2 regions of the Cronobacter universalis NCTC 9529 genome follow, and region 2 is predicted to be linked to the other one. Evidence: predicted binding sites of a transcription regulator. Region 2 holds the regulator's gene; the other holds the start of a gene.
The links. Region 2 encodes LexA, which represses DNA repair genes until DNA is damaged. Its sites were predicted from a motif close to TNCTGTATGTACATACAGNA; they were not measured.
Positions count from the first base shown of each region.

Region 1: the regulator LexA is predicted to act here: its motif matches at 1,613-1,632, upstream of uvrB (excinuclease ABC subunit UvrB).

Region 1 covers NZ_CP012257.1:1,383,790-1,387,205, reverse strand. Annotated here, with positions in the region: gene uvrB (excinuclease ABC subunit UvrB) at 1-1,535, opposite strand, end outside; gene AFK65_RS06335 (ABC transporter ATP-binding protein) at 2,427-3,134, shown strand; gene bioD (dethiobiotin synthase) at 3,131-3,416, opposite strand, start outside.
Region 2 covers NZ_CP012257.1:3,816,299-3,819,714, forward strand. Annotated here, with positions in the region: gene dinF (MATE family efflux transporter DinF) at 1-1,273, opposite strand, end outside; gene lexA (transcriptional repressor LexA) at 1,399-2,007, opposite strand; gene AFK65_RS17580 (diacylglycerol kinase) at 2,116-2,484, opposite strand; gene plsB (glycerol-3-phosphate 1-O-acyltransferase PlsB) at 2,617-3,416, shown strand, end outside.

The DNA.
Region 1 (3,416 bases), 1.9 Mb from region 2:
ATGTCCAGCCCCTCACGGAGCAGGTTGATGCCCACCAGCACGTCGAATTCGCCCAGACGCAGATCGCGGATAATCTCCATACGCTCCACGGTATCGATATCCGAGTGCAGATAGCGCACTTTTTCGCCGTGCTCTTCCAGGTACTCGGTTAAATCTTCCGCCATGCGCTTGGTGAGCGTCGTCACCAGCACGCGCTCGTTGATAGCGACGCGCTTGCGGATTTCCGACAACAAATCGTCCACCTGGGTCGCCACCGGGCGCACTTCGATAATCGGATCGAGCAGACCGGTCGGGCGCACCACCTGGTCGATAATCTCGCCGCCCGATTTTTCCAGCTCATAGTTGCCCGGCGTCGCCGATACATACACCGTCTGCGGCGCCAGCGCCTCGAACTCTTCAAACTTCAGCGGACGGTTATCGAGCGCTGACGGCAGACGGAAACCATACTCCACCAGCGTCTCTTTACGCGCGCGGTCGCCGCGGAACATCCCGCCAATCTGCGGAATGGTGACGTGCGATTCATCGATAACCAGCAGGCCATCCGCCGGCAGATAGTCAAACAGCGTCGGCGGCGCTTCGCCGGGGCCCCGGCCGGAGAGATAGCGCGAATAGTTTTCGATGCCGGAGCAGTACCCCAGCTCGTTCATCATTTCGAGATCGAACTGGGTACGCTGGGTCAGACGCTGTTCTTCCAGCAGTTTGTTATTCGCCAGCAGCACCTGCCGACGCTCCGCCAGCTCCACCTTGATCTCTTCCATCGCCTGTACGATGCGCTCACGCGGCGTGACGTAGTGCGTTTTCGGGTAGACGGTGAAACGCTGGATGATCGAATCGACGGTGCCGGTCAGCGGGTCGAACAGCGACAGGCGCTCGACTTCTTCGTCGAACAGCTCGACGCGTAGCGCCAGCTCGTCCGATTCCGCGGGGAAGATATCAATCACTTCGCCGCGCACGCGGAAGGTGCCGCGCTGAAACGCCTGGTCGTTGCGGGTATATTGCAGCTCCGTCAGACGACGCAGAATGGCGCGCTGGTCGATGATCATCCCTTTGGTGAGATGCAGCATCATCTTCAGGTAGAGATCCGGGTCGCCAAGGCCGTAGATAGCGGAAACGGACGCCACCACCACCACGTCGCGCCGCTCCAGCAGCGCTTTGGTGGCCGACAGACGCATCTGCTCGATGTGTTCGTTCACCGAGGCGTCTTTTTCGATAAAGGTGTCGGAGCTCGGCACATAGGCTTCCGGCTGGTAGTAGTCGTAGTACGAGACGAAATATTCCACCGCGTTCTCCGGGAAGAACTCTTTCATCTCGCCGTAGAGTTGCGCCGCCAGCGTTTTGTTAGGCGCCAGCACCATCGTCGGGCGCTGCAAATCGGCGATGACGTTCGCCATGGTGAACGTTTTCCCCGAGCCCGTCACACCCAGCAGCGTCTGGTGCGCCAGCCCGTCCTCCAGCCCTTCCTTGATGCGGCGGATTGCCTCTGGCTGGTCGCCGGAAGGTTTGAAAGCGGAATTGAGTTTGAACGGTTTGCTCATGAAGAAACACCTGATGAAGATTTGCGCGGGACAGAGCGTTAATTTTACTCGCCACAGCGATTTTTGCCAGCGCTAAATACTGGATATAAAATCAGTAGCAGGTTAGCGGATTTTGGTCATACCGCATTTTTACCATCTGGTATGAAGCAAATTTGCCCGTGCGCCGGATAAAACACTACATGAGGGCGGTTATCCCCAGAAATTTTTATCCTTTAACATTTGTCAAGCGAGGCTGTGATACTTTTGTTGCAGCAGATGACACTTTTCCTTCAGCGCTTGCTTTTAATTAACCTGTTAATTTTAAATGGTTTTCCTGAAAAGACGGCTTTCGCGCCAGATCGGGTGAAAGCCGCATCGGCTCTCGCTTACGGCGCGTTTTCTAACTCTAATACACAAGGTTATCCACAGGAATAGTGGATAACTGCGTTCAGCCCTGAAAGCGCGCCGCGTCGCCGGTTCGCCCTGGCCGCCCGCGCCTGGCTCAGAAAAAAATTTTCCCGCCTTGTTTTGACGAATTTTGCTTGCTTTCCGCGCCGCGCCTTTCGCGATCCTTTTCACACATTTCTGCTTTGCATTTGCGCCACGCTGCACCAAAAGCACGCCATCCGCAGCACTTAAAATGTGCACGCCGCCCGGCTTTTCCCAGGATAACGCACTACCCGTTCGCCGCGCGTTCAGGTTTAGTCTCAATTTCCGGCGCGATCGAAGGGGTTTTCACTGGCTGGCAAGAGAATTGCAGTATCCCTTTTACCGGAACTACACCCTCTTCCCGCCGTTGGCGGGAGGCGACAGCAGGACGCGCGGGCAGGCCGGGGAAGTCACTGCGTATGCGGGCGTCAGAACACCTGCGCCCAAGCTGTTTTCCGATACCCTGTCTGAAGGAGAAGCGCCATGTTAAGTCTGCACGCGGTTAACCACTTTTACGGCACGCAGCATACGCTGTGGGACGTCAGCCTCGATCTTTTGCCCGGCGAGTGCACCTGCGTTATCGGCGCGCCGGGCATGGGAAAAACCACGCTGCTGAACTGCGTGGCAGGTTATCTGCCGGTTAAGAGCGGCAGCATGCTCTGGCGCGAGGCCGGACAAGCGCCGCAGGAGCTGCTGCGCGTCGGCGCGGACGCCCGCGCGGCGCTGGGCATCCGTTACGTGCCGCAGGAGCGGCGCTATTTTTCACAGCTGACGGTGGAGGAGAATCTGCATATCGCGCTGCGCGCGCAGCCTGAGATCGCGACGAGCCCGGAGCCGGTGTTTGATCTGTTCCCGACGCTCTGGACCAACCGCCACGCGCAGGCCTCCAGGCTCGCGCCGGAGCTCGCGCTCCAGCTGACGCTCGCCCAGGCACTGGTGACGCGCCCGCGGCTGCTGATTCTGGATGAGCCGACGCGCGGCCTCGGGCAGACGTTTATTCCGCGGCTTGCGGATCTGCTCACGCGGCTTAACCGCGAGTGGGGAATGAGCCTGCTGCTGGTGGAGCGTCACCTGTCGTTTATCCGTCGGGTGGCGGATCGCTTCTGTCTGCTGCACCGCGGGCGCGCCGTGGCCCGCGGCAGCGCGGCGCAGTTAACCGATGCGCGACTTATGCACTGGATAACGCCCTAGCGCGCCAGTTTGCTGAGATCGATCCACTGCGCGGCAGGCGTCACGTCAGGCTCGGCCCCCAGCCACGGAATTTCACCCAGCATCGGGGCCGGCAACAGACGCTCAAGCGTGGCGAGATAGTCCTGATGACGGCGGCCGGGCGGCTGCACGTCGTTCGCCACCCAGCCCGCGAGGCGCAGACCCGCGGACTGCACCGCCTGCGCGGTCAGCAGCGCGTGGTTGATGCAGCCAAGCTTAACGCCGACCACTAAAATCACCGGCAGGCGCTCCTGCTGCACCCAG
Region 2 (3,416 bases):
CGAGCGACAATCCGCGCAGCGCCAGGAAAACGGTGAGCGCCAGCCACAGACCGTGGTTGCCAAGCCGCGGCAGCGTGAGCAGCGTCAGGCCAAAACCGAGCGCCGCGACAGCCATACTGTTGCGCATCTCCGCCCCGCGCGTCGCGCCGATAAACATGCCGTCCAGCAGATAACACCAGACGCCGACTACCGGCAGGATCGCCTGCCAGAAGAGATAGGGCTGCGCCAGCGCCTGCAACGACGGCAAAGATGTTAACAGCGACACAATATACTGCCCCGCCACGGCATACAGCAGCGCGAACGCCAGCGCGACCATGCCTGCCTGTCGGCACGCCGCGCGCCAGACGCTGCGCAGTTGCGATTTATCCCGCGCGCCAAAGGCCTGCCCGGCATGCGCTTCCACCGCGTAGGCGAAGCCGTCGAGCGCATAAGCCGTGAAGGTTAACAGCGTCATCAGAATGGCGTTAACGGCGACAATATCGCTGCCAAGCCGGGCGCCAAACACGGTGACGGAGGCAAAGCAGATCTGCAACAGCAGCGAGCGCAGCATGATGTCGCGGTTAAGCTTAAGCAGCCTGCCGACGCCGCCGCGCCAGGCGGTTTTCAGCATCGCCGGGGTAATGCCGCGCAGGCGCAGCACGCGGGCCGCCATCATAAGACCAATGCCAAGCGTCGCGTATTCCGCTATCGCCGTCGCCAGCGCTGCGCCCTGGACGTTAAGGCCAAGCCCCATGACGAACCAGAGATCAAGCGCGATATTAAGCAGATTACCGACCACCAGCAGGATAACCGGCGCGCGGGCGTACTGAACGCCCAGCAGCCAGCCCAGCAGCACCAGATTAGCAAGCGACGCGGGCGCGCTGAGCCAGCGAATCTCCAGAAACCGCCGGGCCTGCGTCAGCACAGCGTCGCTGCCGCCGGTAATATGCAGCGCCAGATGAATCAGCGGTTCGCGCAGCGCGATAATCAGCACACCGGCGATAAGCGCCAGCGCCATGGGCTGCACCAGCGCGCGGGCCAGCGCCGCCGGATCGCGCGCGCCGAACGCCTGGGCGGTTAACCCGGTGGTGCTCATACGTAAGAACAGCAGCAGCATAAACAGGAAGCTGGTGGCGGTTGCGCCAACCGCGACGCCTCCCAGATACACGGGGCTGTCGAGATGGCCAATCACGGCGGTATCCACCAGGCCCAGCAGCGGCACGGTGATATTGGAGAAAATCATTGGCAGCGCGAGGCGCCAGAGAGCTTTATCGGTAGAAGTGAGAAAGGGCATATGGCGTTCCGATGCCGTTACGCGATGATGAAAAAATATGCAGACTTTAGCAGACGGGAGAGGTCATTACCGTAACCGGGGCGGGCCAGTTACGGTAATGCGGCGTCAGGCAGCCGGGAAAGGCCTCAGAGCCATTCGCCGTTACGGATCACGCCGACCGCCAGACCTTCGATAGAGAAGTTATGCTCGCGCAGATCGACAACGATCGGTTTGAACTCGTTGTTCTCTGGCAGCAGCTCAACGACATTGCCCTGTTTTTTAAGGCGTTTTACCGTCACTTCATCGTCAATACGCGCGACCACAACCTGGCCGTTGCGCACATCCTGCGTTTTATGAACCGCTAACAGGTCGCCGTCCATAATCCCGATATCTTTCATCGACATCCCACTAACGCGCAGCAGGAAATCGGCGTTCGGCTTAAACAGGCCAGGATCGACCTGATAGTGGCCTTCGATATGTTGCTGGGCCAGCAGCGGCTCACCTGCCGCGACGCGCCCTACAAGCGGCAGGCCGGTTTCTTCTTCCTGCAGCAGACGAATACCGCGCGACGCGCCGGAGACAATCTCAAGAACCCCTTTGCGCGCCAGCGCTTTGAGGTGCTCTTCCGCCGCGTTTGGCGAACGGAAACCCAGACGCTGCGCGATTTCCGCACGCGTAGGCGGCATGCCGGTCTGGCTGATGTGATCCCGAATGAGATCAAACACCTCTTGTTGCCTGGTAGTTAATGCTTTCATTCCGCCCCCTGGGTGCATATACAGTTATGCTGTGAGTATATACAGCTAAAGGTGATTTTAAAACCATAACCGGTTAAAAAAGCGCTTCTTTCGCGATTTCTGGAAAACTTATCGCAAATGCTGCCAGAGCAGCGTGACCCACACGACCAGCGCGAGGATAATCGACAGCAGGACCGCGGCGGAGCCCATATCCTTGGCGCGCCCGGAAAGTTCATGAAATTCAGGGCCGATGCGATCAACGACCGCTTCGATGGCGCTGTTGAGGATCTCAACGATCATAACCAGCGTCACGGAGCCAATCAGCAGGACGCGGGTGATCGGGTCGACATCCAGCCAGCAGGCGATAAGAATGGCGGCTATTACGGCAACCCCTTCCTGGCGAAATGCGGCTTCATTTTTCCAGGCGGCGCGTAATCCCTTCCAGGAATAGCCGGCAGCGTTAATAATTCGAGTTAACCCCGTGGTGTTGTTGGCCATGACAAGAAACCTTTTTTAAATTCAGGCGTCAATGCTAATGCGCTTCGATAAAGAAGCACCACAGAAATTCTACGGAGTTTCTGATATTCTTGCGCCGCAATTGCATTATTAACCAGAGGCTTTACATCGTTTATGTCCGGTTGGCCACGAATTTACTACAAATTACTTAATTTACCATTAAGCGTGCTGGTAAAAAGCAAGTCCATCCCGGCGGCGCCCTGCCCCGAACTTGGGCTCGATACGTCACGCCCCATCATGTATGTGTTGCCGTATAACTCGAAGGCGGATCTCCTGACGCTGCGCGCCCAGTGCCTGGAGCACGATCTGCCGGACCCGCTGGAACCACTGGTTATCGACGGCACCGAACTGCCGCGCTATGTGTTTATCCATGGCGGCCCCCGCGTGTTTACTTACTACACGCCGAAGGAAGAGTCGATCAAGCTGTTCCACAACTATCTCGACCTGCACCGCAGCAACCCGGATCTCGACGTCCAGATGGTGCCGGTGTCGGTCATGTTCGGCCGCTCGCCGGGGCGCGAAAAGGGCGAGGAAAACCCGCCGCTGCGCATGCTGAACGGCATTCAGAAATTCTTCGCGGTCTCCTGGCTTGGTCGCGACAGCTTTGTGCGTTTCTCGCCGCCGGTGTCGCTGCGCCGCATGGCGACCGAACACGGTACGGACAAGCGCATCGCCCAGAAACTGGCCCGCGTGGCGCGTATGCATTTCGCCCGCCAGCGCCTCGCCGCTGTCGGCCCGCGCCTCCCTGCGCGCCAGGATCTCTTTAACAAGCTGCTCTCGTCAAAAGCTATCGCTCGCGCCGTTGAAGACGAAGCGCGCACCAAAAAAATCTCGCACGAGAAAGCCCAGCAAAACGCCGTCGCGTTGATGGAAGAGATCGCCGCAAACTTCTCTTACGAGGCGATTCGCCTTAC